DNA from 3 places in the Microvirgula curvata genome. Region 2 is predicted to be linked to each of the others. Evidence: predicted binding sites of a transcription regulator. Region 2 holds the regulator's gene; each other region holds the start of a gene.

Region 1 (10,682 bases), on a different contig from region 2:
TTCTGCAAGTTCGATGCGGTAGCCCAGGTGCTTTATCTGGTAGTCCTTGCGGCCCGCAAAAATAATCTCGCCATGCTCGTTTTTATAAACCAGGTCTCCGGTTCGATAAATACGTTCTGGATAATGCGGATTTAACGGATTTTGTGTGAAAGCTCTTGCCGTCTGTTCCGGATTGTTGTAATAGCCTAGCGCCAGGGAGCTGCCACGCACACAAAGCTCACCCTGCTCATTACCTGTGGCGAGAGTATCGTTTTCCTTGATGATCAGAATGTCGGAATTCCGGCAAGGCAAACCAATCGGGATTGACTCGTCGTCAGAAAAGTCACGATCAACAACAAAATACGTGCAATCGACTGTGATTTCGATCGGGCCATAAAGATTCACGAACTCGGTGTTGACCAGTTTTTCTCGCCAGTAGTTCAAATGCTTCGTCGGGAAAACTTCTCCAGCAAAAAATATGCGCCGCAAGCAGTTCAAATTTCGATTTTCCAGCAAGTTCATATTCGCCATGGTCACCATGATGGTGGGTACCCAGAACAAAAACGTAGTTTGTTGGTCTTCCAGAAATTGTGCCAGCTTGGCCGGAAAAGCTGCCAAATGCTCCGGGATGATGGCGATGGTGCAACCCCGTGCCAAGCTAACGTACAGTTCCAGGGAATAAATGTCGAAATAAAACGGAGAGAGGCTCCCGATAATATCGGATGAACTGAATTCAAAACGTGTCAGGCACCAGTCGATGAAGTCAATGATGCTGCGATGGTGCATCACTACGCTTTTTGGGGTGCCTGTTGAGCCCGATGTATTGATGATGCAAACCGGGTCCGTATCAATGACGGCATGACGTCGAGCCGTTAGCTGTTCTGCGTCATGGTGGGGGGCAGACGTCAATATTTCATCAATGAAAATCAGTTTCTGCTTGTCGATGCCAATGGCCAGCAGGGCCGCCGCCATGCTGGCATCCGTGATGATCAATACCGGATCAATGTTGGCCAGTAATTTCTCCAGTCGTTGAACTGGAGACTTGCTGTCGAGGTTGGTATAGCAATGACCACTGTAGAGAATGCCCAGATTGGCAATGATCGTGCCGGCCCCTTTGGGCAGGAATACCGCAATGGGACGCCCGATCTGGTTTGCGGTTTGCATAATCTGACATGCGCAGCTCTTGGCCCGTTGCTCTAGCTCACGGAATGTATACTCTCGCGCATTATCAATGACCGCAATCCGGTCAGGAGAGTGCTTGAGGGCGCCCTCTTCCAGATACTCCAGAACATTCAACTGCATAGCTCTACCTTGGATTTGACATTTTGCGTACTTCCCTGCACTGAACAGTATCTTGTGCGGGATTACTCGAAATTCCTGACAATGCTTTCCAGCAGTCCCAGCGCATCCTTGATCTTGAGCAGGTTGTCCCTGTCGACCGCTTTCAGCGTGTCCTTGATCGCGGTGCTGGAGATGCCGGCGGTACGCGGCAGGTAGATGACCTCGCATGCGTCCTTCAACTCGTCGAACTTGCCGGCCCAGTCGTCCCCCATGCCGAGCACGTCCGCCTTCAGCCGGACGATGTCATGGCGCTTCTGCGCCCAGTCGTTTTCCGGAATGACGCTGTGCACACAGCGGATATTGGCGACGATCTCGGCGCGTTCCGCATAGGGAATGAAGGTGGCCTTGCCCTTGGTCGCGTTGAACTCGTCGGTCGATACCCCGACCACCAGCCGGTCGCCGAGCGAACTCAGGCGTTCCAGCAGGCGCAGGTGACCGATATGGAACAGATCGAAAGTACCGTAGGTCAGGACGGTTTTCATGCCAGATCCCGCTCGCGGATAAAGGCCTCGACCTGGTCCAGGATCGGGTGGGGCCCCCATTTGCGGATCTGTTTCGCGTAGGACATCGTCTTGGCCCAGCGTCGCGAGCGCAATGCCGAGAACAGCCGTTCATAGCCATAGAAGCTGCACAGGTCCTTCGATTCCGGCGTCAGGCAGTAGCCGGCGACCACCGCATCGAAGCCCGGGTCCGGAATCCGCCATTCACTGCCGTAGATGTCCTCGAAGAAGCGCTCCGGCGATTCCGGCGCCAGGAATTCGACGCCGAGGAAGGGCAGGGGCTTCAGTTCGAAACCGCGATAGCGCCAGCGCAGCTTCATTGCTCCCCGGTCAAAGCCCTCCAGGCAGCTGTCGCCGTCGCGGTGGAAGAAGAACATGTCAATAATGATGTCGGTCGGCTTGTGATGCAGCGCGGACACCCAGGCGTTCGGGTCGAGCATGGTGTCCGGCACCATGAAATCGGGGGCATCGTTGAAAGCGCCAACAATGGCTTCGCGCGACACATCCGCCCACAGGCCAAAGTCCATGTCCTTGTCGAACGGCAACAGGTCGCCGTCGCGGATGATGCCGAGCAGCGTGCCGCCGATCAGGAAGAACGGCACACCGGCCCGGGTCAGTGCCTCGTGGGCGGCCAGCAGGGCGACATGGGCGTCATGGACGACCATGTACTGTTCCTTTTTCTCCTCGAACATCTGCTCCGGCGGCAGTTCCGCCAGTTCGATCAGCTTCTGTTCGATGGCATGGTGGACCGAGCTGAATGCCTTTTCGACATCGCCCTGTTCGCACTCGACCACCGACACGTTCAGGTACAGCTCGGGGTTGTCCGGCCACTTGCTTTCGGCCTGGTCGAAAACGTCGTGCGCCTGATCGTATTTCTGCTGTTGCGACAGGCAGGCGATCAGCGAGGTATAGCCCCACAGGTTTTCCGGATTCAGCGCCATGGCGCGCCGGTAGGCGACTTCGGCCATGGTATGGGCGTTGAGTTTGCTCAGCAGCGAGCCGAGGTCGGTATGGATGTCGTCATCGTCCGGCGCAAGGTGGATGGCGAACATCAGCGCATACATCGCCTGCTCGGGATCGCCGGCGGTGTAATGGGCGCGGCCGAGCAGCACCCAGCAGCGCGCTGAGGTCGGGAACTTGTCGCAGATGTATTGCGCCACCGCAATCGCTTCGTCATAGCGGCGTTCGCGCGACAGCAGGCCGGCGAGAAGGGCGGCGCCGTCCGGATGGTCCTGGGCGCCGAGGCGCAGCATGTCGATGGCCTTGACATGTTCGCCACGGGCCGCATAGTACATGCCGAGTTCCAGGCAGGTGTCCAGGCTGGGCGCCAGCTCATGGCTGCGCAGCAGGGCGGTGCGGGCGGCCTCGGTCTTGCCGAGGCCCATGGCGGTCAGTGCCAGACTGTAGAACACATCGGCGCGCTCGCACAGGCGCTGACTGGCCCGTTCGAGCAGCGGCAGTGCTTCGTCGTATTTTTTCTGCAGCAGCTTGACGTTGCCGAGCTGGAAACTGGCTTCGGCATCGTCCGGCTGACGGGCCAGTTCTTCGCCACACACTCGCTCGGCCTGCTCCAGCAGACCGGCCGGTGCCTGAATATCCTTGAACAGCGTGGTCTTGTTTGAGTCGTCGACCTGGCGCGCGCGCGCCAGCGCTTCGCGGGCTTCCGGCGTGTCTTCGCAGACCAGGCTGTCCAGCCAGTGCGATACGCCACGGTAAATCTGGCCGGTACTGTCATGGGTGCGGGCGATACTGCGCTGGATTTCCGCCTGCAGCGGCGCATTGCCCTGATCCGGCCAGCGGGCCCGGGTTTCCATCAGCGCGGCTTCCAGAATCACGTGCGCGTCATCCACCAGCCCGGCATGCGCCGCCAGTTGCCCCAGCCCGAGCAAGGCCACCGGGTCGGCCGGATCCTGTGCCAACTGCCCGTGCAGCAGGGCCTCCGCTTCGGGGAGCTGGCCCTGTTCGGCCAGGTCGGCGGTCGTTTTCAGGATGGTGAGATCGGAAATTGTCGGGACGGGGGGCTTGCTGTTGGACATCATGTTCTCGGTCAGGAGTGGAGTGCGCGCGTAAAACCTATATAGGTGGTTTCACCCGGAAGGCATTCTATGGCGGATTCGGCTGACAGTGCCGATCGAATGTTCCGTCACTCTATCGGCCTGTGGCAATCAAATTTGATGCCCAACTAGAAAATTTGCAAAACATCCCTAAAGCCAACGCAACTGGCTCCGATAAAGCATGTGACCCGGAAGGAAGTACCGGCACCCAACCCACCGAACAATCGTAGCCTGCTTGGAGATCATCATGGCACTGTATGTCAACACCAACATTTCTTCGCTGAATGCCCAACGCAACCTGACCACTTCGGGCAGCGCACTGGCTACCTCGCTGCAACGCCTGTCGTCGGGCCTGCGCGTCAACAGCGCCAAGGACGATGCCGCCGGTCTGGCCATCGCTTCGGGCATGGATTCGCAAGTTCGCGGTAGCAATCAGGCTATCCGTAACGCGAACGACGGCATCTCGCTGGCGCAAACTGCTGAAGGCGCGCTGTCGCAAATTCAGGAAAACACGCAGCGTATGCGCGAATTGACTGTACAAGCGTCGAACAGCACCGTGTCGACAACTAACCTGAAACAAATCAAGAAGGAAATGGATGCCCTGGGCGCGGAAAACAAGCGTCTGGTGTCCAGCACCAAGTTCAACGGCCAGACCTTGTTTAGCTCTGCTTCCGCCAAGAGCTTCAACTTCCAGGTTGGTGCCAACAGCTCGGCCAACGACCAGATCAAGGTGACCATCGCCAAACTGGCCTTCTCGCAAGCTGCTAGCGCTGCCACCCTTAGCAGCAACACCAACGCTCGCGCCCTGCTGACCAAGTTTGACAACGACCTGAAGACCCTGGCCAACGCCCGTGCCGACCTGGGTGCCACGCAAAACCGCTTCAGCGCCGTGGTCAGCAACCTGCAAAACTACGTTGAAAACATCTCGGCTTCGAAGAGCCGTATCGTTGACGCCGACTTCGCTTCGGAAACTGCTACGATGACTCGTAACCAGATCATCCAGCAAGCTGGTACCGCCATGCTGTCGCAAGCCAACCAGCTGCCGCAGACCGCGCTGTCCCTGCTGAAGTAATTTCGGTGACGGGGATCTGATCCCCGTAGCGTGAACGGGGCCCCGGCCAGCCAGTCTGTGTCCGGGGCCTATTGACGTCAGGAGAGATCCATGCAGATCAACCCCTCGGCAACACCCATACAGCCGGCTGTCGCGGATGCGCGACAACCGTCCACATTGCCGCAGTTTGCCGGCCATGCGCCCGCGACGCCCGTGCTGACCAGCACCGCCGTTGCGCCTGTTCATAGTGCCGAGAGTTTGCGCAATGACGCCGATGCCGCTCGCGCCAAGGACCAGCAGCAGTCTGATGCGCTGCAGAAGTCGGTCCAGCAGTTCAATCAGACCATGCAACTCATGCAGAGCGATCTCGAGTTCTCGGTCGATGAAGACACCAAGATGCGTCTGGTCAAGGTTGTCAATCGCGAAACCAATGAAGTGATTCGCCAGATACCCAATGAGCAGATCGTCCAGTTCGCCAAAGTGTTTGACGAACTGCGCGGGCTGCTGCTCTCGGACAAGGCTTGATCCGGGATATCATCATTCATCATGCAGGCGTGCCGGGTCCGATCGTATGTCGGGCTGTCCGGTCGGCGAGGTCCGGCCGGTTCATATCGCACGACATGCGGCTAGTCGAGAGGAAATAACGTGGCTTCCATTACCGCCGCCGGCGCGGGCTCCGGCCTGAATATCGAAAGCATCGTCAGTGGTCTGATGTCGGTTGAACGGCAACCGCTGACCAAACTGCAGACGCAGGCAAGCAAGTACAACACGCAGGTGTCGGATATTGGCAAGCTGACGTCCGCACTGTCCAGCCTGAAGACGGCTGCGCAGAAACTGTCCAGCTACGATTTTCTCGATGCAAACACGGCAACCAGCAGTGACCTGACCGCAATCACGGTCAAGGCCGATGGTACGGCGAGCAACGGCACCTATGCGATCCAGACGACGCAGATGGCCAGCGCGCAGGCCGACGTGTACGACTTGGGTGGGATGACCGACGGCAAGCTGACGTTCGGTACCGCAGGCACGGACCCGGCGACCATCACCGTCAATGGCAAGACCGTCAATCTCGGCACTGGCGAGGTCAAGCTGACCCCGGCCGAGCTGGCGGCGAAAATCAATGGCGCCGGTGTCGGCGCGACCGCAATGCCGATTACCGACAAGACCGGCCAGCAACGGCTGGTGATCAGCGGTCAGAAGACTGGCGCGATCGACGGTGTAATCGGGACGACCAGCTTTGCCTCGCTGACCGGCGGCAGTGCCGCATTGAACGCGGCTGACTCCAAGGCGCCGAAAAATGCCGAATTCACCATCAACGGCATCTCTGCCGTCAGTCAGAGCAACAGTGTTTCGGGCGTGATTGGCGGTCTGACCTTCACCCTGCAAAAAGAAGGCATTGGATCGGTGACGGTGGGGCGCGATGATGATGCGATCGCCAAGAAGGTCGACGATTTCGTTACCTCGTACAATGCCGTCGTCTCGCAACTGACATCGATGAAGAGCGGTTCGTTCGGCAACGACAGCCTGCTGCGCTCGGTCAAGGATCAGCTGTACGCCGCTGTGTCCGCGCCGACCGACAAGACCAATACCGCTCCGGGCCCGGCGGACTATTCGCCGCTGGCCAATTTTGGCATCAAGCTCGGTGTCGGCGGCAGCCTGGTATTCAACAAGAGCGACTTCACCAAGGCGCTGGGCAAGGATGCCGATGCGGTCAAGGCGGCATTCGCCAGCAATGCGGAAGGGGTGACCGGCACGGTCAACAACCTGACCGACCCGGACAAGGGGCTGGTGACCAACCGCAAGAGCACGCTCGACGCGAACGTGAAGGCGAACACCAGCAAGCAGGAACTGATGTCGGCGCAACTGGTGAAGACCGAGGCGCGGCTGCGCGCGCAGTACGGTGCACTGGATGCATCGCTGACCAAAATGCAGTCGTCTCTGGCCAACATGAAGAGCATGCTGGGCATTAGCTGATAGCATACGGTTTTTGATCTAGACGGCGACGTGCCGGCGGTTTCCGCCGGCATTGCCGTAGCGGAAGGAAGTAACGTGTCTGTGTCGAGAAACATGCAGCAGTTCGTCAAGGCGTATCAGTCCGACGCGCTGGAAGCGAAAGTGCTGGGCGCCAATCCGGCCGAGCTGGTCGAGCTGATGTACCGGGGGGCGATCGATTCCTTGCACGAGGCGGCACTGTCCATTGCCAGTGGGGATTTCTCCCGCAAGAGCCAGCAGCTGAACAAGGCGACCGACATCATCGGCAGCCTGAACATGGCGCTGAACCATCAGGCCGGCGGGCAGATTTCCAGCCAGCTGGCCTCGCTGTACGACTACTGGAAGCGGCGCTTGATGGATGCCGGTCTGAGCAACGATCAGGCCGCACTGACCGAAGTCATCAGCCAGCTGGACGAGATTCGCGGTGCCTGGGAAATCATCGGCCGTGACGTGCGCAGCAAGGGGAGCAACGGGGGGCGCAATGGCGGTATCGCCGTCTGAGCCGACGCTGGCTGCCCGACTCGATGCGTACTGCGGCCTGACCGCCGAGAGCCTGACGCTGGCCGATGCCGGTGACTGGGATGCGCTGATCGAGTGCATCGCCCGACGTGACCTGATCGAGCCGGAACTGGTTGCCGCCTGGCAGCTTGCCGCGCCGGTGCCGGAACCGCTGCGCCAGCAACTGAACGAGGCCTATCAGCAAAGCCAGCGTCTGGAAACGCTGATGCGGCTGCGACAGGTCGAAATCGATGGACTGGTGTCCAGCGGCCGTCAGCAGGTGCGCATCAACCGCGCCTATTTCAGCTGACCTGATCGCCCGTCGTGCCGGCATGGCGGGATGCACCGCCGCTGGCTAGACTGCAATGCGCAGGCATTGGGAAGAAGAGGGGATCATGGGAGCGTCACAGGTCACGCTGCCGACGTTGTGGCTGGCCCTGTCCAGCGTGACGCTGGTAGGCGTACTGGTCCTGGTTGCGCTGGTGCGCGACTGGCGCCGCCGGCTGCGCGATGCGCGCAACGAGCTTGCGCCACTGCGGGTGCAGCTGGCGGAGCTCGGGCTGCAGGTACGGCAGCTGTCCGCCGAATTGCAGGCGCTGCGGCGCGCGGCAGTCGAGAACAATATGGGCCGCGGCCGCTCCGGCGGCGGCTCGCCGTACAACCAGGCGATCGAGCTGGTGCGCCAGGGCGTGCTGGCGGCCGAGGTCGCCAGACGATGCGGGCTGACTCGTGCCGAAGCCGAGCTGATCGTGTCACTGTACCGGCGGGAAAACTCCTGACGGCAGCAATGCCAGCAGGGATGTCTCCCCGCTGAGGCCGGCCAGTGCCGGCCTTTCGCTTTTCTGCAGTGCAATCGGGTTTGTCAACACCCCCGGTTCTCCGTATAATCCTCCCCCTTTAAACCCTTGCCTTCCCGCGAGCGCATGGCGGAAGGCTGTCATCCAAAAGGAGTCAACATGCGTCATTACGAAATCGTATTCATCGTGCATCCTGATCAAAGCGAGCAGGTGCCGGCGATGATCGAACGCTACAAGGGCATGGTTCTGGGCCAGCAAGGTCTGATCCACCGCCTGGAAGACTGGGGCCGCCGTCAACTGGCTTACCCGATCCAGAAGATCCACAAGGCTCACTACGTTCTGATGAACATCGAGTGCGGCAAGGAAGCGCTGGAAGAAATCGAACACGCGTTCAAGTTCAACGACGCCGTGCTGCGTCACCTGACCGTCAAGATGGATGAAGCCGTGACCGAACCGTCGCCGATGATGAAGGAAGAGAAGGCCAAAAACCTGCTCGCCCCGCAATCGGACGCTGGTGAAGTCGCCGCTGCCTAATTGCGAAATCAGGTAAGGATTGAGGGCGTTGCGCGCCGGGTCGAACCAGTGCGCTACACCCCGGCCGGCATTCCGGTTCTGTCGTTCGAGCTCGAACACGAATCGAAACAGCAGGCCGGTGGTTTCGAACGCGCCGTGCGCTGTGTCATCAGTGCGCAGATGGTCGGAACCGAAGCCCCGCAAACGGCCCCGCAGCTCGAAGGTAACACCGTCTGCGTCGACGGTTTCCTCGCCGCGAAAAGCCTGCGCAATCCCCGCCTGGTCCTGCATGTGCAACACGTTGAATTGATAAAGGTTTAAACATGGCACGCCAACTGTTCAAGCGTCGCAAGTTCTGCCGCTTTACTGCCGAAGGCATCAAGGTCGTCGATTACAAGGCTGTTGATCTGCTGAAGGATTTCGTTGCCGAAAACGGCAAGATCATCCCGGCACGCATCACCGGTACCAAAGCCCGCTATCAGCGCCAACTGTCGACCGCCATCAAGCGCGCTCGCTTCCTGGCCCTGATGCCGTACACCGACCAGCATTAATTCGGGAGCCGCCAAATCATGCAAATCATTCTGCTGGAAAAAGTGGCCAACCTGGGTCAACTGGGTGACGTCGTCAAGGTCAAGGACGGCTACGCCCGCAACTTCCTGATCCCGCAAGGCAAAGCCAAGCGCGCGACGGAAGTCAACCTGAAGGAATTCGAAGTCCGCCGCGCCGAGCTGGAAGCGAAGCAGGCCGAGATCTTCGCCGACGCGCAAGTTCGCGCCGAGAAGCTGACGGGTGCCGTGATCGCCATCTCGCAGAAGGCCGGCGTTGACGGTCGTCTGTTCGGTTCCGTGACCAACGCCGACATCGCTGACGCGATCAAGGCCGGCCATGGCGTCGAAGTGGTCAAGGCTGAAGTGCGTCTGCCGAATGGCCCGCTGAAGGCCATCGGTGAATACAGCGTCGAAGTGGCGCTGCATCACGACGTGCTGGTCGAAGTCCAGATCGTGGTGAGCCCGGAAGCCTGATTCCGTTCGCTCTCTCCGAAGAAAAGCCGCCAGCAGGCGGCTTTTTGTCGTTTTCGCTACGCGGTGCACCCGGTGCGCCGTTATCATCTGACGATTTTTCCGCGCCTTCTCCCCCATGCCCAAGAAACCTTCCGCGTCCCGCCACCGCCTGCGTACGCTCGTGTTGCTGGCGCTCGTCGCCATTGCCGTGCTGGCCGGCCTGATCGTCGCACCGTACCGGCCGGCGCAGTTGCCGGTCACGGTCGAAGTTGCGCCGAACCAGTCGCTGTCCACCGTTGCGGCATCGCTGGACCGTGCCGGTGCGGTTCGCTCAGGTACGCTGTTCCTGCTGCTGGCCAAGGTCAGCGGTGCCGCCAGCGAAATCAAGGCTGGCGACTACCGGATGATCAAGCCGCTGTCGATGCTCGACTGGCTGGCCAAGCTGCGCAAGGGCGAGAAGAGCGAGTACGTGGTGACGATTCCCGAAGGCTTCACCTTCGGCCAGTTCCGCGCCATGCTGCAGCAGCACCCGGCCCTGCGTCATGACACCGCCGGCTGGTCGGAAAAACGCATCCTGCAGAAGCTGGGCGCGGACGGCAGCCACGCCGAAGGGCTGTTCTTCCCCGACACCTATTATTTCCTGAAGGGGGCCAGCGACCTGGACGTGCTGAAGCGCGCCCATGACAAGATGCAGTCCGAACTGGAACGCAGCTGGCAGATCCGTGCCGGCGACCTGCCATACCAGTCGCCGTACGAAATGCTGATCCTGGCCAGCCTGGTCGAGAAGGAAACCGGCCATGTCGAGGACCGGCCGCAGATCGCCGGCGTGTTCATCAACCGGCTGCGCATCGGCATGCGTCTGCAGACCGACCCGTCGGTCATGTACGGCGTCAGTCCGGACTTTCGCGGGCCGCTGAACCGGCGGCAACTGCGGGCCGACACCCCCTACAATACCT
Region 2 (10,682 bases):
GGCAGTCAGTGCGTGAAAGACGGGCGTTATATCGAGTATCAATACGATGCGTTGTTCGACAAACTTGTCAGCCGGAAAGTCCGGCTTGATAAAAGAGGCGCGCCCTGGATGGCGCTGCGTGAATTCACGTATGATCCGGCCACGGGGCGTCTGTTGAGCGCAAAAAACATATCGCAGGACAGAGAGACCGGACAGCCTTTTTTTGAGTTCAGGCAACAATATGCTTACAATCTGTTCGGGATTCTGACCGAGGAAAGCGGAGAGTGTGTCCTGCCAGACAGAAACAAATACAGTCATGCGCACACACTCACCCTGCGCGGACTTCGGGAGGGCTCTGTCATCAAACCCGCGCCCTCTGTCACCTTCTCGCGTTTTAATGGTTTCAACTCCCGTGGGCAGCTGACGTCTGCCAGATTTCTGTACAATGATACCGTGCTTTCTTCTTCCGTTATTTCCAGAAATCAGTATGGAGATATCGGAATGATCGAGCATGAGAGTTATCTGTACAGCAATCAGCCCTCTGCCGGAAATCTCAAGCCATTAATTCATAAAAGATATTATCATTCCCGATATAATACGGTCAGCGAAGTTTCGTTTTTTCATCAGTTTGAGATGGGGGCCACTCCCAGGAAAACAAAAAAACAGGATCAGATCCTGGAGTGCCAATTTGAATATGATGCCCACCACTTGCTGACACGATTGAAAAACAAATTCTCTGCCACGAGCACATTCAACTGGTCTGAAAGATATCGTTATACAAGACTCGGGCAGTTGCAAAGCTGGAGCCGGCATGGGGATATGGTCTTTTTTGATGAATATGGCAATAAAATAGCCAGTCAAAAATTTTTCATGGACAAGATGGGAAATATGAAAAAATTGCTGACGGAAATAGAAGGCGTCAGCAATGAATCCACCTATTCATACACGAACAATTTCAGATTGCTGCGTATAGACAACAAAAATGCATGGGCCAGACTGGCGGTGCCAAAGGTGGTCGATTTTACCTATAGTGCAGAAGGCCAGCTTATTACCAAGCGCTACACCATTGGCGAACTCTCCATGGTTGATAATTATTCCTATGCCGGGGAGGATAATATTGTCCAGGTCTTGCAGACCATTACACCGGGCGATGAAACGCATCTGCGGAATTATTTTTATGATGCGCATGGGAATGTGGCACGATCGCTGCAGACAGATAAGGCCAGTACATTGGAGTTGCTGAACTACTATGATGGCAGCAATATCTTTTTCTCATTGAATACTGCGAGCACCTCCCCGGAGAAACCGGGCTACACGCTTTACCATCGCCTCGGAGAGGAGGTGGTGTTCATCACGCATATCGATACCGAGGGGGAGATCCGGGTCAGCCCCTGTCTGGGGCTTCCCAATGGCAACCAGATTGCACGCGGCCGCCCGTCATTGAGCTACCGCTATGACCGCCCCTACAAGAGCAAGTACACTTTCAATGTCCGGTATTTGTTCAATATCAGCGGTCAGAATGCCTACGGGATGAGCTTCGACCTGGCCGTGAATATTCCATTCCAGATGAAGGGATTGTGATTTCCCGCTGCTCAGCGCGGGATGCCGGCAACTGCCTGACCGATCAGCCAGTGGGCAATGCTGTGCCGGGCGGGGATGGCAGGCAGACGATCCACTGCGAACCACTGCGCATCGGCAATTTCCCCTTCTTGCGGCACGATGTCGCCGCTGTGGTAATCGGCTATAAAAGCCAGCATCAGCGAATGCGGGAAGGGCCAGGATTGCGAGCCGGCATAGCGCAGGTTGCCGATGCGCAAGCCGACTTCTTCCATCACCTCGCGGTGGACGCAGGCTTCCAGCGTTTCGCCGGCTTCGACAAAACCGGCCAGCGCCGAATACATGTCTGCCGGAAAGTGCGGCGCGCGGGCCAGCAGCAATTCGCGGCCGCGGGTCACGACCACCATCATCGCCGGCGCCAGCTTCGGGTAATAGGCGGCACCACAGCTCGGACACCCTTTGCCGCTGTCATGAGGGTGATTGTCGAGCGGATGGGCGCAGACCGAACAGAAACGGTGTTCGCGATCGAAACGGTGCAGCTGTCGTGCCCGGACCAGTGCCGGCGCCCACTCATCCGCCAGCAGCGAGAACGCCTGGCGCAACGGTACCCACAAGGCGCCCGGTGGCGGTTCGCCGACCAGCGAACCGGTCACGACCGGCTGGCCATCGAAGTCGCCAATGGGACGGATGCCGGTCAGTGGCAGGGCGCTCGAGAGCGCGGGAAGCTGCTGGTCTGTCAGCAGCAGGTTGTCGCCAAGCCAGATGATGGCGATGGCCGGGGTGGTGACGGATGGGGCGGACAGCGTGAACGGCATGGTATTCCGGGGACATCCGCGCTGAAGCCTTGCCGTGGGGGCAGGGCGCAACCGAGAATGCCGCAGTCTGATACGGAGGATTGCGATGTTATTCGGATTCTGGCGCCGGCGTCGAATGAAAAAAGCACTGGCTGGAGAGCCGATAGACCGGGCACGGTGGGCGCGCGAGGTGGCGGCGATGCCGCTGCTGGCCGGGCTGGACGCGACGGCGCTGCAGGCGCTGTATCAGCGGACCGCATGGCTGCTGGCTGACAAGGATTTTGCCGGTGCCGGTGATTACGCGGTCAGCTACGACATGGCGCTGTGCATTGCCATGCAGGCGGCGTTGCCGATCCTGGCACTGGATCTGGACAGTTATGGCGACTGGCAGACCATCGTGGTCTATCCGGATGCCTTCCTGACCCGCGAAGCCTGGGGGGACGAATTCGGTCTGGTGCATGAGGGCGAGCAGGAGCTGATCGGCCAGGCGCGCGGCGATGGCCCGCTGCTGCTGTCGTGGCCGGACAGCGCGCACTCGCCGCTGCTCGATGGCTGGAATGTGGTCATCCATGAGTGTGCGCACAAACTCGACATGCTGGACGGCACTGCCAACGGCTGTCCGCCGCTGCATGCCGGCATGCATGCCCGCGACTGGTCGGATGCTTTCGGCCGTGCCTATGAGCGCTTCTGCCACGATGTCGATCACGGGCGGGATGGCTGGCTGGACCCGTACGCCAGCGAGGCACCGGCCGAATTCTTTGCCGTCCTGTCAGAATATTTCTTTGAGGCGCCGCACTGGGTGCGTCGCGATTATCCGGCGGTGTACGAGCAAATGGTTCGTTTCTACCGTCAGGACCCGGCGCTGCGGCTGCCGGACTTGCCGCTCGATGCGCTGCTGCCGCCGGTTCACGCCGGCTGAGTGCTGCTGTCCGCCGCCTGTTGCAGCCAGACGGCCAGGCGGCGATCCATCTCGCTGGCCAGCGGCAGGCAGGCAATCAGCCAGTCGGCCAGCGCATCGGCAAAAGGGGGCGGGCCCTCGTCCGGTGGCGACAGTCTGCGCCAGCATTGTGCGGCGGTCAGCAGCGGTTCGAGCTGGGTGTCGTGCTGGCGCAGGCGATCCACCCAGTGGGTGATGTCCAGGGTTTCCGGTGACAGGGTTGACCACGGAGCGAGCTGGCTCAGCCAAAGATGGCGTACTGCTTCGGCGATGCCGTAGCTGAAGCTGGCCGCGCCGGCGCGACCGACCACGGCGAACAGCCCGGCCGTCGGTGCCAGTGCGTCCAGCAGCGGACGGCAGGTATCAATGGCGGCCGGGTCGTCGCTGCCGACGGCCAGTCCGAAGCCGAGCGTGGCACCGCAGGGGTGCCAGGGGCCGGCCAGTTCCAGATAGGTGCAGCGGAAGGTGGCTGCCTGCGCGGCCCGGGCCGCGATCTGCCCGAACCAGTCACCGGAGACATCGACAAAGCAGCGCGGTCCGGGGGCGGGAGGGGCCGCACACAGCCAGTTCCAGCCGGTGGCGTCGCCAATCAGCAGCGTGGCGTCGCCGACCGGCGGCGCCGTGACCCGCATCGCGGCCAGACCCTGGTGGTCCAGTCGCTCGCGCACCCAGTCCAGTCGTTCTGACTGGCCCGGGATGGCGATGAGGGTCGCGCCGGGAGTGTTCATGGCAGCAGCAGCCGATCCGGCATATCGGGTTCAGCCAGTCGCTTCAGCCACCACGACAGCGCACGGGCCGGGCGTTTTTCGGCCCAGGCATAGGAAATCGGCGTGCTGTGCAGCGGTTCTTCCAGCAGCAGCTCCACCAGGTCGCCCCGCTCCAGCGCATCATGCGCCAGTTGTGCCGGCAGGAAGCCGACGCCTAGACCGGCAATCTGCGCGGCCAGCTTGTCTTCCAGTCTCGGCACGGTCAGCGTGTCCTGCCCGGACAGCAGGGCCGAGGTGCGTGGTGCCAGAGTGCGCGAGCTGTCGGCGGCGACCACGGCGCGGAAGCGACGGATCACGTGCGGCGGCAGCGGCTGCGCCTCCTGCGCCAGCGGATGGTCGGGGGCAACGGCGAACAGGAAGTCGGCATGGCCCATCTGCCGGCTGAAGACGCCGGTCGGGGCTGCTTCGGAAGCGCCAATGGCGAGATGGGCCCGCTTGCTGATCAGCGCGTCCCAGGCGCCGCCGAAGACTTCGTGCAGGAACTTGATCCGCGTGCCGGCATTGATGGCGTCGAACTCCCTGACCAGCGGGTACAGCCGGGTCACCGGCACCCAGTCGCCGCAGGCGATGACCAGTTCGGTTTCCCAGCCGCGCGCTAGCTGCTTGACGCGCTGCTCGAGCGAAAACGCCGCATCGAGCAGATAGCGACCGTCGCGCAGCAGGGTCTGGCCGACCGGCGTCAGCCGCGCGCGATGGCCGCCGCGGTCGAACAGCAGCACGTCGAGGTCCTGCTCCAGCTTCTGCACGGCATAGGTGACCGCCGACGGCACCCGGTTCAGTTCCTCGGCGGCGGCGGCGAAGCTCCCCTTGCGGTCAATCGCGTCCAGCACCTGCAGTGCGTCGAGCGTCAGGCGCATGCCATCTCCTTTCAGGCCACCACATTGCGCGGCACGCCGGCCAGCCAGGCGTCGATATTGTCGACCAGCATGCGCGCCATCGTCGTCATCGCGCGGCCGCTGGCCCAGGCCACGTGCGGCGTCACGATCAGGTTCGGCAGTTCGACATCGAGCAGCGGGTTGCCGTTCACTGGTGGCTCCTCGCTCAGCACATCAAAGCCGGCGCCGGCCAGCGGGCCATCGCGCAGCGCGGCTACCAGCGCCGCTTCGTCGACCAGCCCGCCGCGGGCGGTGTTGATCAGCACGCAGCCCGGTTTCATCCGCGCCAGCTCGGCCGCACCGATCATGCCGCGGGTACCGTCATTCAGCGGCAGGTGCAGCGACAGCGCGTCGGCGCTGGCCAGCCCTTCGTCGAACGACAGATAGCCGGGGCGGACCGAAACGGCACCACGATGTTCAAGCTGGAACACTTCCATGCCGAAGGCGCGGGCCTTCTGCGCCAGATTGCTGCCGATATCGCCGCTGCCTGCCACCAGCAGGCGCTGGCCGGCCAGATCGGTGATCGGCGCCGACAGCAGGCAGAACTGCGATGACTGCTGCCAGCGCCCGGCCAGCATGTCGGTGCGGTAGGCGAGCAGATTGCGCTTCAGCGCCAGCAGCAGCAGGAAGGCATGCTCGGCCACGCTGTCGGCGCCGTAATTGCGCACATTGCACACGGTGATGCCGAGCCGGCGGCAGGCGTCAATGTCGACATTATTGACCCCGGTCGCGCAGACGGCGACCAGCTTCAGGTCGGGAAGCTGTGCCAGCGTGGCGGCGTCCAGCACATGCTTGTTGACCACGGCGACGCGGGCTCCGGCCAGCCGGGCAAGGGTATCGACCGGTTCGGTATGCGGATGGTCGATCCATTCGTGCGAGGCGACCGGTGCCGGCAGGGCGGCGGGCAGGCTGGCGCGGTCGAGAAAAACGATGCGGATAGTCATGGCAGCTGGCTGGACGAAGGGTCGGGGCAACGATTGTAGCCTGCCGGCACCGGCTTGCGTTCGTGCCGTGTGCCGACAAACGTGCCTGCTTTTGGTGCAATGCAACACGACAGTGCGGGGAATCGCGGCTATATTGGACTGCAAGCGCTGTTTTTCAGTTGTTTCATGCATTCGGACTGGCTGGCACGCTTGATGCTTTGTTATTGACGAGCCCCGGCGGCGGGGCTCTCAGGGTTGTGTTGAATCCGGCCAGGGTACTCCGGTGCCTGCGGCCACTTTGACAGCGGCGTCCATTCGCCTGCCGTGCCAGTCACGGAAAGCGGATGCGACGCCCTTTTTTTGCCTGCCTGTCCCGTCTTTGCATATCGCCACAAAGCCTTTCCCACTTGGCGCAGTTTTTGACATCGTGGCGTCCATCTGCATGAGGAATTCATATGAACGCTGGCAAAGTCTGGCTGGTCGGGGTCGGTCCCGGCGATGCCGAACTGATGACGCTGAAAGCCGCCCGGGTGCTTGGAGAGGCCGATGTGTGGCTGGTCGATGACCTGGTCGGCGACGACGTGCTGGCGCTGGCCAGGGCGGACGCACGGCTGGTGCGGGTCGGCAAGCGGGGCGGCTGCCGCTCCACCCCGCAATCGTTCATCAACCGGCTGATGCTGCGCCATGCCCGCCAGGGGCGCCGCGTTGCCCGGGTCAAGGGCGGCGACGCCATGCTGTTCGGCCGGGGCGGCGAGGAGGCGGCGTGGCTGCGCGCGGCCGGCATCGAGGTCGAGGTGGTCAACGGGCTGACTGCCGGCATGCTGGCGGCAACGGCGATCGGCGTGCCGCTGACCCATCGCGACTGCTGTCGTGGCGTGGCCTTCGTGACAGCCCATGCCCAGGATGGCGGCGAACCGGACTGGGCCGCACTGGCCCGTTCCGGGCTGACACTGGCAATCTACATGGGCATGAAGCGGCTGGACCGTATCCGCGACGGACTGATGGCCGGCGGGTTGCCGGCGACGACACCGGTGGCCGTGGTGCAGTCGGCGAGCACGCCGAACCAGCAGCAACTGCTGACCACGCTGGCGCAACTGCCGGCACAGGCGCTGGCGGCCGGCCTGGGCAGCCCGGCCATCGTGCTGGTCGGTGATGTCGTCGCGCTGTCGTCACTGGCGGAATGGCCGGACGGTCTGTCGCGCGCGGCCTGAAAGCCGAGACGGTCTGCAAAGGTGCAGGTGCTCGCAAAAATGCGGCACGAAGAACTGAATCAGTCGGGCCTGCACCGACGCCACTCACCACGCAGGTGCCCACAAAAAGCGGCAGTCAAATCCAGCTGCGCAGCTTGCCGCGCAGGCGCGATACCGCCTGGCTGTGCAGCTGGCAGACGCGCGACTCGGTCACGCCGAGCACCGCGCCGATTTCCTTCAGGTTCAGTTCTTCCTCGTAGTACAGATTCATCACCAGCTGGTCGCGTTCCGGAAGCTCCTTGATGGCGGCGACCAGGTGTTCGCGAAAACGCTGGTCACCGAGCATCGCGAACGGGGTCTCCGCTTCGGGGCCGGCGACATGCTCGATGAACTGGGTGCTGCTGCCTTCGTCACTTTCGTGGCGGAAATCCTCGTAGTAGACCAGCTGGTGGCCCTTGCAGTCGTACAGCATGGACTGGTACTCGTCGATGCTCATTTCCAGCCGTTCCGCCACCTCGCTCTCGTGCGGGGCCCGGCCGAACTCCTGTTCCAGTGCCGTCAGCGCCTGCTCGATCTGCTTGGCGTTGCGGCGCGCCTGGCGCGGCAGCCAGTCGATGCGGCGCAGTTCATCGAGCATGGCTCCGCGTATGCGCTGGCTGGCGAAGGTTTCGAACAGCACACCCTGGCTGGTATCGAACTGCTGGGCCGCTTCGAGCAGGCCGATCATGCCGACCTGGATCAGGTCGTCGAGCTCGACGCTGGCCGGCAGCCGGCTGACCATCATGCTGGCCAGCTTTCTGACCAGTGGCGCGTGAGTAGCCACATCGACGGTTGTCGACGCGTCTGCGGGAAGATAGGCACGACGAAGTTTCATAAGTTGACAGCTAGACGATGATTTCTGACGGGTCGGGTTCGAGCAACCGTGCGGCATCACACAGTCGGGAAAACAGTTCATGCGCGACACCGGAGCCGGTGGCCCACAGTGGCAGGGCATGGGCGAGCTGGTTGGCGGCGGTGGCGATCTCGCTGGTGTCGAACGACTGGACTGCCGTCGTCTTCAGCACCGTGGCCCGCTTGGCCCAGTGGTCTTCCGGCACGTAGCCGACCCAGCGCAGCGAAACCGGCAGGTATTCGCTGGCTACCGTGGACAGCCGGGAGAACCAGTGCTGTGCCTCGTCCAGACTGTGCACACGGTTGACCAGGACGTTGAACTTGCGGCGGCCGAACTCGCTGACCAGGTATTTGACGGCAGTGTACGTCTCGGTCAGTCCGTCCTGATCGGGCGACAACACCAGTACGATATCGCCGGCCACCGCCGCCAGCAGCGGCGTCTGCGTGGGGGCGTCGATCAGCACGAATTCGGTGTCGCGGGTCAGGGCCAGATATTCGCTCTGCACGCGGTGGGCCGAGACGTCACTCAGCGCGGCCAGCACCGACGGGCGCGCATAGCCATTGAGCAGGTTGATGGTGCCGCCGAGCGGGCTGACGGCCGCATCCAGCGCCAGTTGCTGCGACAGGACCGTATCCAGCGTCTCGCTCGTCGACAGGTTGAAGCGGCGCAACAGCGGCTGGCCGGCATGGCCGTCGAGCAGCAGCACCCGCCGGCCATGGGTCACGCCGAGTGCGATGCCGAGTTCGGCGACCAGGGTGGTGACACCGGACGCCCGCCCGCCGAGAAAGGCGAAGCTGGCCGATAGCGCGTTGCCGAGCGACAGTCGCCTCAGGCTGGCCGCCTGATCGTCGAAGCGGGTCATGCGGTCTGGCCCCACTGGGCCGCCTGCAGGATGCGGTACTCGTCGGGTTCGTACGAGAACGGTCCGCGCGGCTGTTTCAACGGCTGGAACGTGCGTTCCACCAGATAATTGGCATCGGACAGGTACAGGTCTTCCGGCACCCGCTGACCATTGGTCACGTACAGCACCGGCAGCCGGTGGCGGATTGCCACGTCCAGCCCGACCCCGAGCGTCGGCGCCTCGTCGACCTTGGACAGGATGCAGCCGGCCAGGCCCTCGCCCTGATAGCGGGTGATGACATCCTGCAGCGTATGACCGGCGGCATTGGCCGACAGCAGCAGGATGCGCCGCACCGGCCGCTTGCCGGCCGCGTACATGCGCGTCTGTTCGCTGACGCGGTTGTCGCGCTGGCCCATGCCGACCGAGTCGATCAGCACCAGCTTCTTGTGGGCGAGGTCGGCCAGCGTCAGGTGCAGGTCGGCCTCGTTGTCGACGGCGTAAACCGACACGCCAAGGATGCGGCCATACAGTTTCAGCTGGTCCTGGGCCCCGATCCGGTAGCTGTCGGTCGAGATCAGTGCGATCGATTCCGGACCGTGCTTGATGGTGGCGCGGGCGGCAAGCTTGGCCACGGTGGTGGTCTTGCCGACGCCGGTCGGGCCGACCAGCGCGTAGACACCGCCCTTGTCGATGATGTCCTCTTCCTCCGGCAGCACGCGCAGATTGTGCGCCAGCGCCGACTTTGCCCATTTCAGCGCGGCGGCTTCGTCGAAGTGCGCCGGCAGCTTGGCCACCAGCTGGCGGCACAGTGCCGGGCTCATGCCGACGGCAAGCAGCTGGCGGAACAGCTCGGCCTGGCGCGGGTGGTATTCCTCGAGGTTGGCCCAGGCCAGGCTGGCGAGCTGGGCGGTCAGCAGTGCCTTGAGTTCGCGCATTTCGTCGCCCAGCTCGTCGAGCTTGGCCTCGGCGCGAACCGTGGTCGGCGCCGCTTCGGCCGGTGCCTTGTCGCGCGGCGCTGCCTCTGCCGCCGGGGCCGTTTCCGGGCGGGGTGCCGGCTCGGCGCGGGCGGGTTCCTCGCGATTGGCGGCCTCCTCGGCACGGGCGATCAGGCGGCTGAAGTCGACACGCTTGATCGACGTGTCCGGCTCATTGGGCGGAATGATCCGCGCCACCGGCTCGGCCAGCGGCTCGACCGGCAGCGCATAGGTGCGCGCCAGCGCACTGGCGACCGGGGACGGCTTGGCCGATTTTGGCGGCAGGGCGGCCGCACTGCCGCCATGTCGCGGCGGGTGCTTGACGTTGGTGGCCAGCGAAGCCGCCAGCGTGTTCACGTCGGCGTCGGCTACCGCCATGATTTCGATGCCGCCGCCGGGCACGCTGCGGTTGCTGAGGATCAGGGCATCGGTACCCAGCTCGTCACGCACCTGGCGCAGTGCATCACGAGTGGTTTTGCCGAAAAACTTTTTGACGACCATAAGGCGTTATCCCACTGTGAGACTAGCTGCGTGCCCCGACCACGCCGACCACGCGAATGGTCTTGCTGTCGGGAATTTCATTATGGGCCAGCACGGCGAGCTGGGGCAGGGCGCGGCGCATGAATTTGGACAGGACCGGGCGCAGGGCCTGTGGCGTGATCAGCACCGGGTTCAGCCCCTGCTGCTCGATCCGCTCGGACTCCTGGGCCGCCGACTGCAGCAGGGTTTCCGCCAGACCGGGTTCGAGGCCGCCGCCGGCCTTGCTCTGCATGGCGCCGATCAGGATGCTCTCCAGCTGCGGATCCAGCGTCAGCACCGACAGTTCGTTCATGCCGGGGAACAGCTGGGCGACGATGGCGCGCGACAGCGTGATGCGCACGGCCGCGGTCAGATCGTCGATGTCCTGGGTTTGCGGCACGTGTTCGGCCAGCGTCTCCAGTATGCTCTTCATG
Region 3 (10,682 bases), on a different contig from region 2:
TTTCCCGACTGGACCCCGGCTGCACGCGACCGCCTGCTGCGCGATCACTTCCACGCCATGGCGCGCTTCATGCTCGAATACGGCATCGTCTGGTACTCCCCCGATGCACGCTTCAGGGAACTGGTCAGCTACAAGAACCTGCACTACCTGACCGACCTGAAGGACGAGAACGTCATCATCCTGTACCCGCACTTTGTCGGTTTTGAAATGTGCGTCTACCGACTGAACCAGGATGTGCCACTGGTCAGCATCTACGCGCGGCAGAAGAACGAAGTGCTCGACCGGCGCATCTACCAGGGCCGGCAGCGCTTCAGCAACGCCAAGATCATTTCCCGCACCGAAGGGCTGCGCCCGCTGCTGAAGGCGATGAAGGACCACACGCCACTGCTGTACCTGCCCGATCAGGACATGGGCGCCAAGGAAGCGGTTTTCGTGCCATTCTTCGGCGTACCGGCAGCCACCATTACCGCGATGAGCCGCATCGCCCGCCTGACCCGGGCCAGGATCGTGCCGGTCATCCCGCGCCGGGTCTCGCCGGACCGGTACGAACTGGAAGTCTTCCCACCGTGGGACGACTTCCCGTGCGGCGACGAGACCGAAGACGCCGCCCGCATGAATGCGTTTATCGAAGCGCGCGTCCGCGAGCAGCCGGAGCAGTACTTCTGGCTGCACAAGCGCTTCAAGACCCGGCCGGACGGCGACAAGCCGTTCTACTGACATCACGCCCCGCAAAACGGAAGCCGCCATGATCGACCTGTACTACTGGACCACCCCGAACGGCCACAAGATCACCCTGTTCCTCGAGGAAACCGGTCTCGACTACACCATCAAGCCGATCAACATCGGCGCCGGTGAGCAGTTCGCGCCCGACTTCCTCGCCATCGCCCCGAACAACCGCATTCCGGCCATTGTCGACCACGCACCGGCCTTCGGCCGCGGCCCGGTCAGCGTGTTCGAATCCGGTGCGATCCTGATGTACCTGGCGGAGAAAACCGGCCAGCTGCTGCCGGCCGACCCGCACCGGCGGCTCGCCGCGACCGAATGGCTGTTCTGGCAGATGGGCGGCTTCGGGCCGATGCTTGGACAGAATCACCATTTCAGCCAGTTCGCACCCGAGAAAGTGCCGTACGCCATCGAGCGCTACCAGAAGGAAACCGAGCGCCTGTACGGCGTTCTCAACCGGCGTCTGGCACTGCACGAGTTTCTGGCCGACGAGTTCTCGATCGCCGACATCGCCTGCTACCCGTGGGCCGTGCCGCACCAGAAGCAGCACATCGATCTGGCCGACTATCCGCACGTGCAGCGCTGGTTTGACGCCATCGCCGCCCGACCGGCCACGGCCCGTGCCTACGCCCTGGCCGAAAAGGTGAATCCCGCCCGTTAGCTCTTGTATTCAAACCCGATAAGTGGCTATTGAAAACCGTTCTCACTCATGCAAGAATGAGAACGTATTTCATTCACTGGGTGACCTCCATGTACGTGTGCGTGTGCAAAGCGGTAACCGATCGCCAGATACACAGGGCAGTCGAGAACGGTGCGTCCACCTTGCGCGAACTGGCCCAGGATCTCGGCGTCGCCACCCAGTGTGGAAAATGCGCGAAATGCGCCCATTCGGTGCTGTGCGAAGCGAAAGCGCAACAGCAATCGTCACGCCAGACTGTTCTGCTGCAACCCATGGGCGCCCGCCTGCCACTGGCTGCCTGATCCCGCCCGCGCCCCCCATTCCTGTGCCCGCACTGACCCTTCGTGAGTGCGGGCATGGCTGTGTGTGCCGTAATGACTGATAATGCATGCTGGATTTCCGGATGGGAGAACACTATGCAAGGCAACCCGCAAGTCATTGCCGCCCTCAACGGCGTGCTCAAGTACCAGCTCACGGCGATCAATCAGTCATTCCTGCATGCCCGCATGGGCCGCAACTGGGGCTACAAGCTCCTCGACCGCGCCGAATACAAGTGGTCGATCAAGGCGATGAAGCACGCCGACGAAGTGATCGAACGCATCCTGTTCCTCGACGGCCTGCCCAACCTGCAGGAACTCGGCAAGCTGTTCATCGGTGAAACCGTGCCGGAAATGCTGTCCTGTGACGAGAAGCTGATCCACGGCGGCCTGGCCGACATGCGCAAGGCGATCGCACTGGCGGAAAGCGAGCAGGACTACGTGACCCGCGACATCGTGACCGAGCTGCTGGAAAGCGAAGAAGAGCAGCTGGACTGGACCGAAACCCATCTGGGCCTGATCGGCGCCGTCGGCCTGCCGAACTTCCTGCAAAGCCTGACCGGCGACAACGAATAAGGAGAACACCATGCAAGGCAGTGCAAAAGTCATTGGCGCCCTCAACCACCTTCTGGTTGGCGAGCTCGCCGCACGCGACCAGTACTTCATTCACTCCCGCATGTATGAGGACTGGGGCTACGGCAAGCTGTTCGAGCGCATCGAGCACGAAATGCAGGAAGAAACCGAGCATGCGGCCTGGCTGATCCGCCGCATCCTGTTCCTTGGCGGCACGCCGGCCATGGTGCCGTCGGCACTGAATATCGGCAGCGATGTGCCGTCGATGATGAAAAGCGACCTCGAACTCGAATACCAGGTCGTCCGCGATGTCCGCGCAGCCATGGGGACCTGTGAGCAGGAACATGATTACGTGAGCCGCGACATTCTGCTGAAGATGCTCGACGACACCGAAATGGACCATGCCCGCTGGCTGGAACAGCAGCTGCGCCATATCGACCAGATGGGTCTGGAAAACTATCTGCAGTCGAAGATCTGAAACGCAGTCATGGAAAAAGCGCCCCGCGGGGCGCTTTTTTCAACTCCGCCAGAGGCGGACAGGTCAGCCCAGGCGCATGCCACGGCGGTGCCAGAAATGGCGGCCGACAAAGCCCGGGAAAGCGAACACCAGGAACAGCGCCAGATTGGTTACATAGAACTGCCAGTTTTGCGGATGCACGGCCGATTGCCGGGCCTCGAGACCATAGGCCAGTACGGCGACCACGCCGAACATCACCAGCAGTTCCAGCGCCTGCCAGCCGGCATGCTTGGCCCTGGCCAGCGTCACGACGCCAAACAGTTTCCTGGAGACAAAGGGAAGATTCGCCGCCAGAAAGGCAACCAGCAGCAGCGCGACAACGTTCCAGTTCATCGGGGGCAGCCCAAAATGAAAGCAGCCGCCATCATGCCATAGACGGCGGCGTTCGGTGAGACGGGATCAGGCGGCGCCGAGGTTGCGGCCACCGCCGACAATGCTCTGCTTGCCGCCATCGCGGCCATAGGACAGCGTGCTGCCCTCGGACGACATCAGCGCCGAAAGCGCCTGATTGACATTCAGCAGGCGATCCGAGATCAGCTTGCCGTTCAGGTCATTGGCGGCACGGGCTTTTTCCGACACCAGTTCCAGGTGCTGCCAGATCGACAGCAGTTCCAGCCGGTCGGACAGCCAGCGGTACAGTGCCGTACGGCTGTCGATGCCGAAGGCGCGCAGTGCCTCGGCACGCAGACGGGCACTGTGATCGATCTGCTCAAGCAGCTCCAGCTTGCCGGAGGCGAACTTCTCGATATCGGCGATGTTGCCGCCGATCAGCGCACGCTGCTCTTCATCCAGCAGTTCGAGCATCTGTTCGAACTGCCGGGTTTCGGCAACGACCAACTCGGTCAGTGACTGGATCTGGGTATCGGTCATGAAGTGGACAACTTACAAAAAACGGAACGCTGTCAGCCCTGACTCTGCGTGGACAGCAGTTCCTGCGAGCTGCGGACCAGACCGTCGGCGATGCCTTCCGGATTGATCTTGTACTCGCCATTCGAAATGGCGGCTTTCAGCGACGCAACCTTCGCAGCATCAAAAGTCATTTCGCCGGCGCCGTCCTGGGCCAGCGACTGAATCTGGCTGGCAAGCGGGTTGATGGCCACACTCTCGCCGGCAGCAGACGGCGTCGTCAGCGACGGCTTGACCGGCTTGCTTCCGGCGTTGCCGCTCGGGGGTGCAGTATGCACCATGTTGGATTGGATTTTCATCGCATTGAGTCCGTGTATCGCCCTTGTTACAGCAGTTATCGGCGGATTGTCATCCAGCTTTAGCCTTTATTGTCTTGCCGTTACACAGTAGATCATTTCTTCAATACCTGATGGCAACGCTGCCGTCCGCGCGTGCCGTCCCGCGCAGAATCCGGCCGTTCGGCATGCGCACGCCGACCGACTGGCCCTCGCTGCCGGCGGTCATTGCCACCCCCTGCGCGGACACATTGAATGCCGGGTTGTCCGCCACGATGCGGACCGGCTGCCCCTGGCGAACAACCAGCGGCAGGGCCAGCATTTCCCGCCGCAGCATGAGGCCCGGCACGACCGTGCGCGCCATCGGCTTGCCGACCACGTCCTCGATCCGGGCGAACGCGCCGAGCGGCACATTGCCGTCGCGCGATTCGACCAGCTCCAGGTCCTCGGCGACCAGCTTCTGCCCGGTGGCCACCGTGCGCTTGATCATGACCACGGTCTGGCTCGGAATCGCCCGCACCGGCAGCCGGATCGACCACTTCGGTGACACGCAGGAAATTTTCACTCCACGGGCGGCCTCGCGGCCGGGACCATCCCAGGCATAAACCGGCGACGGGCAGGCAGGCAGGCCCAGCCTGCGGTCAAGCTGACCGTAGCTGAGCCGCACCGCCGCGCCCTGCCAGCCCTGCAGCGCGAACGCGCGCGCCTGCGCCTCGATCAGGGCGATGTCCTGGCGCGAGGCCAGGACCGGAAGCGCCGGGAAAACCGACAACAACAGAAACAGCGACAATCTGGACATGCGCGGATTGTAGCGTTCGAGCCGCCGCAGACTCAAACCCGCGACGGCCGGTCAGGCGTCGATGTGTTCGGACAGGTAGCGCTTGATCAGCTCGGCACTGGCATCGACCACCTCGACCCGCTTCGGCAGGGCTTCGATATTGTCCAGCCCGGCCGGTCGAGCCGGCTTGCGCCCCAGCGCCTCGACGATGGTGTCCTCGAACTTCGCCGCCTGCGCGGTTTCCAGGCACACCATCGGCACGCCGCCCTCCCGCCATTCCTCACCGACCTTCAGCCCGTCGGCGGTATGGGTGTCGATCACCACGCCATAGCGGGCATCGGTGCGACGAATGGTCTCCAGCCGGTCGGCATGCGTGCTCTTGCCGGACAGGAAGCCGAAGTCGGCAATGCGGGCGAATGCCGGCGTGCCGGCCAGATCGAACCCTTCACCGGCATCCACCCGCGCCCACATCCCGGCTACGGCCTTCGGATCGCGGCCGACCAGATCGAACACGAAGCGCTCGAAGTTGCTGGCCTTGGAAATGTCCATCGACGGGCTGGACGTGATATGGGTATCGGCCGTGCCACGCGGACGGTAGCGGCCGGTACGGAAGAATTCGTCCAGCACGTCGTTTTCGTTGGTGGCAACCACCAGGTGGCGGATCGGCAGCCCCATCATCCGCGCAATGTGACCGGCGCAGACATTGCCGAAGTTGCCCGACGGCACGCTGAAGCTGACCTGCTCGTCGTTGCCGGCCGTGGCGGCGAAATAGCCCTTGAAGTAGTACACCACCTGCGCCACGACCCGCGCCCAGTTGATCGAATTGACCGTGCCGATCTTGCGCCGGGCCTTGAACACGTGATCCCGGCTGACGGCCTTGACGATATCCTGGCAGTCGTCGAATACGCCGCGCACCGCCAGATTGTGAATGTTGTCATCCTGCAGGCTGTACATCTGCGCCTGCTGGAACGGGCTCATCAGACCGTACGGGCTGAGCATGAACACGCGGATATTGTGCTTGCCGCGCATCGCGTACTCGGCGGCCGAACCGGTGTCACCGCTGGTGGCGCCGAGAATGTTCAGCGACTCGCCGCGCCGGCCGAGCACGTACTCGAACAGGTTGCCGAGGAACTGCATCGCCATGTCCTTGAACGCCAGAGTCGGGCCGTTGGACAGTTCGAGAATGCACAGGCCCGGTTCCAGCACTTTCAGCGGCGTGATGTCGGCCGAGCCGAACACGTCTTCGCGATAGGTGTCGAGCACGATGCGGCGCAGGTCGTCGGCCGGAATGTCGTCGGCAAACAGGCGGATGATCTCGAAGGCCAGTTCCGGGTAGGACAGCGCACGCCATGTGTCGAGCGTCGCCCGGTCCACTTGCGGGTAGCTTTCCGGCAGGACCAGCCCGCCATCCGGGGCCAGGCCCATCAGCAGGATGTCGGAGAAAGGGGCCGGCGCCATGCCGCCACGGGTGCTGATATATTTCATGATGTCTGACTAAGGTTTGGGCTGCGGCAGCGCCAGCCCGAGGATGACGAGCGAACGGCGGACACCATCGAGTTCCGCCACATCGGGAAAGTGACCCCAGGTACTGAAGCCCCGGCGCTCGAACAGCGCCATGCTGGGGGTATTGTGCGCGAAGATGAAGCCGAGCAGCGTGCGGATGCCGAGCGCCGGACAGGCTTCGAGCGCGTAGTCGAGCGCCAGCCGGCCGAGACCGCGGCCGCGCGCGCTTTCGGCCAGATAGATGCTGACCTCGGCCGTCGCCGCGTAGGCCGGCCGGCCGTAGAACGCGCTGAGGCTGATCCAGCCCAGCATGACGCCGGCGGCGTCCTCCAGCACCCACAGCGGATAACGCGCCGGCGAATGGGCGTCGAACCACGGCTCGCGCGATGCGACCGTCACCGGCTCGGTATCCGCCGTCACCTGGCGGGACGGCACCGTGCTGTTGTAGATGTCAACGATGCCGGGAAGGTCGGCACGCACCGCGTGCCGGACACGCATCCCGGCGCCGGTGTCAGCCATTGAGCGCCTCCATGCGCAGCCGCACCACCTTGTCGGTCACGCTGGCGAGCGCCTCGATGCGCGCAATCGCCGACTGCACGCGTCGTTCGACCACGCGATGGGTCAGCAGCACGATCTCCGCCTGACCGTCACGCTCGCTGCCCTTCTGGATCAGCGCTTCGATCGAGATCGACTCGTCGGCAAGGATATGGGTCAGTTCGGCCAGCACGCCCGGCTTGTCGATCACGCACACGCGCAGGTAATAGCTGCTTTCGACAGCCTCGATCGGCAGCAGCGGCAGGTCGGCGATCCGGTCCGGCTGGAAGGCCAGGTACGGGACGCGGTGTTCCGGGTCGGCCGTGGCCAGGCGGGCGATGTCGACGATATCCGCCACCACCGCGCTTGCGGTCGGCAGGGCGCCGGCGCCGGCGCCGTAGTACAGGGTCGGGCCGACCGCATCACCCTTGACCAGCACCGCGTTCATCACGCCATTGACGTTGGCGATCAGTACGCTTTCCGGAATCAGCGTCGGGTGCACGCGCAGCTCGATGCCGGCAGCGGTACGGCGGGTGATCCCCAGCAGCTTGACCCGGTAGCCGAGTTCCTCGGCGTAGCGGATGTCCTGCGCGGTCAGCGTGCTGATGCCTTCGAGATAGCACTTGTCGAACTGCATCGGGATGCCGAAGGCCAGCGCCGCCATGATGGTCAGCTTGTGGCCGGCGTCATGGCCCTCGATATCGAAAGTCGGGTCGGCTTCGGCATAGCCGAGGCGCTGTGCCTCGGCCAGCGCATCGGCGAACGGCAGCCCCTTCTCGCGCATCTCGGTCAGGATGTAGTTGGAGGTCCCGTTGATGATGCCGGCGATCCATTCGATATGGTTTGCCGCCAGCCCTTCGCGCAGCGCCTTGATGATCGGGATGCCGCCGGCCACCGCGGCCTCGAACGCGACCATCACGCCCTTTTCGCGCGCCCGGGCAAAGATTTCGTTGCCGTGCTCGGCCAGCAGCTTCTTGTTGGCCGTGACCACGTGCTTGCCATGATCGATGGCGGTCAGCACCAGGTCCTTGGCGATGCCGGTACCGCCGATCAGTTCGATCACGATGTCGATATCCGGATGGGTCGCGACCACGCGGGCATCGCTGACGATCTCGATGCCGTCGCCGACAATTTCGCGCGCCCTGGCAATATCGAGATTGGCCGCCATTTTCAGCACGATCGCACGCCCGGCACGCCGGCTGATTTCTTCCGCATTGCGTTTGAGAACGGTCGCGGTGCCGCCGCCGACCGTGCCGACGCCCATGATGCCTACATTGATCGGCTTCATCGTCACTCCTGCTATCGATTGTATGTTCCGGGAATAGTCGCCGAATATGCCACACATTGGGCATGTCGCGCAGTGCAGCACACGCCCCCGTTCGCCAAATTGTGCAAAAGGGTGGCGCGGTTCCGGAACGATCGATCAGGGGGCTAGGACGGGAAGCCCTTGAACGGCTGGCGCCGCAAGCGGTCGCGGTAAGCGCATTCGCGCTCGTAGATGGTGCGGTTGTGGACGTCCTTGATCTTCTTCACCAGCACGCGGCCGCTGAGGGTGAAGTAGTAGACCTTGCGCGGATAGCAGTCGAGCAGGTCCTCCGCCAGCACCGGAACGCTCTCCTCGGCAAGAAAGCGCCGGACGAAATCGACATTGCGCTCGCCGATATTGGATTTCAGCATCCCGCGCAGCACGCTGCCGCCGCCGAATACCTTGGCCTCGAAGCGCCGCCGGTCGCCGCCGAGCCGCACCATTTCGTCGATCAGCACTTCCATCGCATGCTGGCCATAGCGTTCGGGCAGATTGGTCAGCGCGTCCTGATCGGACACGCCATCGGGCAACGAAAAGTGATTCAGCCCGGCCACGCCGGCCACCGGATCGCGCAGGCACACCGACACGCAGGACCCCAGCACCGTCACCAGCAGCATGTCGCGATTGGTGGCAATGAACTCGCCCGGCAGCACCTTGGCCGCCTCGAGCTGGAAATTGGCGTCGTAGTAGGAGGCTCCTGGCATGGCTGCACTGGTCTTGGTATTGCCTGTGTTCATGGTGGTCTCGCATGTGGCCGCAAGCGGACACCGGGCCGGAGACCGGTCCGCGGCTGCGGGAAGAACGGTCACTGCCGCCCTGCCGGCAAGGCAATGACATCCGTATGTCTTGTCTAGATATAGACCAGTGGAATCCCGCTGCGCGATCCCTTCGCGGTGCCCGCTTGCATTCAGTCGTCAGCCAGCGGCAGGGACAGCACGAAACACGCCCCCGGTGCATGGCGCGCATCCAGCCGCAACTGTCCGCCCTGCTGCTGCGCCACCCGGGCAGCAATGGCCAGCCCGAGACCGGTACCCTCGCTGCGCGTGGTAAAGAACGGCTCGAAAATGCGCGAGGCGATCTCGGCCGGCACGCCCGGTCCCTGGTCGCTGACGGCGAATTCGACGCCGGCCTCTCCGCGGCGGACCGCCAGTGAGACCTCGCTGCCCGGGGACGAGTAGGCGAACGCATTCTCGATCAGGCTGACCAGAGCGCTGACCAGCGCCCTGGCATCGGCCCGTACCCGCGTCACGCCCGTGTCCTGCCGGCAGGCAAACGTCACGGCGCGGGCGCGGGCTCCGGCCAGCACCGCATGCTCGACCTCGTCCAGCACGTCGGCCACGGCGACGTCGTGCAACTCGAACGCCTCGCCGCGCACATAGCCGAGCGTGTCGCGGATCAGGCCTTCGAGCTGGCGCAGACGGTCCAGCGCCTTGCCGGCAAAGCGTTCCCGGTCTTCCCGGCCCAGTGGTTCGCGGGCCAGATTGGCGGTGTAGAGCATGGCGGTGGCCAGCGGCGTGCGCAGCTGATGCGCCAGCGATGCCGCCATCTGCCCCATCGCCACCAGTCGCTCCTGATCGGCCAGTTGCCGCGCTAGCGCCTGCTGGCGCGAGATGTCGTGCAGCAGCACGATGGTCGAACCGTCCGGCAGCGGACGCTGCTCGACAATGACTTCACGCGGCGCGGCCCCGGATGGCAGCAGCCAGGCGTCACCGACATCCGCCGGTGTCATCGCGGCCGATACCTGCGCCCAGTCCAGTCCGGTCCAGTCGGCCCCGGCCATGTCCTGCGCCGCCGGATTCTGCCGCAGCACGGTGCCGTCTGCCGCCAGCTCGACCACGCCGGCCGGCAACGCATCGAGCAGCAGCGCCAGCCGCTCGGCCAGACTGGCACGCTGCGCGCTCTGGCTGGCCAGCGCCAGATTGGCCATCTCCAGTTGCGCCGACAGGGTCGCCAGTTGCTTCTGCAGATCGGAGTACGCGTGGATCAGTTCACCGGACGCGCGGCTGAACAGACCGAACGCCTCTTTCAGCTGCTGCACGTCAGGAGAATTCTCCTGTGGACCGAGTTGATGATTCTCATGGCTCATGGCAGCCCCTATGACAGCACTAAGGGAAATGTGGTAGTAATCTACTCAGGAAATGTTCCGCACAACTGCGAGAAAAATCCTAACGAACGTCTAGAGTCACTTATGATTCTGCAGTTGTTGTCGATAGTATTCCTGACAGCCCCCCGGGCTGGCGATTTGAATTTGCAAAGATGAGCGGAGCACCTTGTGTCTGAACTACTGAAAAGCATTGACGCGCGAACCAAACTCGCGGGTGCAAACAAGCTGGAGATCCTGCTTTTCTCGCTAGGGGTCGACCAGCGGACCGGCCGTAAGGAAACTTACGGCATCAATGTATTCAAGGTCCGTGAAGTGATGCGCACCCCCGAGATCACGACGGCGCCGGAAATGGCCAGCTCGGTCGAAGGCATGGTCAGCCTGCGCGGTCACCTCGTTCCGGTCATCGACCTGGCGAAGTATACCGGCGTGATCACCGAGAAGACCCCGGAAGTCATGATCGTGACCGA

What was found. The regulator FliA, encoded in region 2, starts transcription of late flagellar genes. The targets are predictions, from matches to a motif close to GCTAAAGNTNNNNNNNNNNCNGCCGATAAT.
Region 1: ACYVG8_RS16700 (flagellin N-terminal helical domain-containing protein) is a predicted target of FliA. The motif match lies at 4,024-4,053, and genes of this name have one in related genera.
Region 3: flgM (flagellar biosynthesis anti-sigma factor FlgM) is a predicted target of FliA. The motif match lies at 4,049-4,078, and genes of this name have one in related genera.

Annotation. Positions count from the first base shown of each region.
Region 1 is NZ_BAAGUB010000035.1:378,294-388,975, forward strand. Features, by position in the region: gene ACYVG8_RS16685 (amino acid adenylation domain-containing protein) at 1-1,281, opposite strand, end outside; gene ACYVG8_RS16690 (adenylyltransferase/cytidyltransferase family protein) at 1,344-1,802, opposite strand; gene ACYVG8_RS16695 (tetratricopeptide repeat protein) at 1,799-3,859, opposite strand; gene ACYVG8_RS16700 (flagellin N-terminal helical domain-containing protein) at 4,122-4,946, shown strand; gene ACYVG8_RS16705 (flagellar protein FlaG) at 5,037-5,450, shown strand; gene fliD (flagellar filament capping protein FliD) at 5,571-6,899, shown strand; gene fliS (flagellar export chaperone FliS) at 6,975-7,418, shown strand; gene ACYVG8_RS16720 (flagellar protein FliT) at 7,399-7,725, shown strand; gene ACYVG8_RS16725 (DUF2802 domain-containing protein) at 7,811-8,194, shown strand; gene rpsF (30S ribosomal protein S6) at 8,372-8,746, shown strand; gene priB (primosomal replication protein N) at 8,747-9,046, shown strand; gene rpsR (30S ribosomal protein S18) at 9,049-9,276, shown strand; gene rplI (50S ribosomal protein L9) at 9,295-9,747, shown strand; gene mltG (endolytic transglycosylase MltG) at 9,863-10,682, shown strand, end outside.
Region 2 is NZ_BAAGUB010000002.1:21,409-32,090, reverse strand. Features, by position in the region: gene ACYVG8_RS00225 (RHS repeat domain-containing protein) at 1-1,560, shown strand, start outside; gene nudC (NAD(+) diphosphatase) at 1,572-2,351, opposite strand; gene ACYVG8_RS00215 (M90 family metallopeptidase) at 2,467-3,249, shown strand; gene ACYVG8_RS00210 (hypothetical protein) at 3,237-3,995, opposite strand; gene ACYVG8_RS00205 (LysR family transcriptional regulator) at 3,992-4,891, opposite strand; gene ACYVG8_RS00200 (D-2-hydroxyacid dehydrogenase) at 4,903-5,853, opposite strand; gene cobA (uroporphyrinogen-III C-methyltransferase) at 6,288-7,043, shown strand; gene ACYVG8_RS00190 (RNA polymerase sigma factor FliA) at 7,159-7,896, opposite strand; gene ACYVG8_RS00185 (MinD/ParA family ATP-binding protein) at 7,907-8,776, opposite strand; gene flhF (flagellar biosynthesis protein FlhF) at 8,773-10,230, opposite strand; gene flhA (flagellar biosynthesis protein FlhA) at 10,253-10,682, opposite strand, start outside.
Region 3 is NZ_BAAGUB010000035.1:261,889-272,570, reverse strand. Features, by position in the region: gene ACYVG8_RS16220 (lipid A biosynthesis lauroyl acyltransferase) at 1-717, shown strand, start outside; gene ACYVG8_RS16215 (glutathione binding-like protein) at 746-1,384, shown strand; gene ACYVG8_RS16210 (bacterioferritin-associated ferredoxin) at 1,474-1,704, shown strand; gene bfr (bacterioferritin) at 1,819-2,295, shown strand; gene bfr (bacterioferritin) at 2,306-2,770, shown strand; gene ACYVG8_RS16195 (DUF2818 family protein) at 2,834-3,142, opposite strand; gene ACYVG8_RS16190 (flagella synthesis protein FlgN) at 3,209-3,679, opposite strand; gene flgM (flagellar biosynthesis anti-sigma factor FlgM) at 3,712-4,014, opposite strand; gene flgA (flagellar basal body P-ring formation chaperone FlgA) at 4,115-4,789, opposite strand; gene thrC (threonine synthase) at 4,841-6,253, opposite strand; gene ACYVG8_RS16170 (GNAT family N-acetyltransferase) at 6,263-6,790, opposite strand; gene ACYVG8_RS16165 (homoserine dehydrogenase) at 6,783-8,093, opposite strand; gene cheD (chemoreceptor glutamine deamidase CheD) at 8,237-8,848, opposite strand; gene ACYVG8_RS16155 (sensor histidine kinase) at 9,019-10,149, opposite strand; gene ACYVG8_RS16150 (chemotaxis protein) at 10,384-10,682, shown strand, end outside.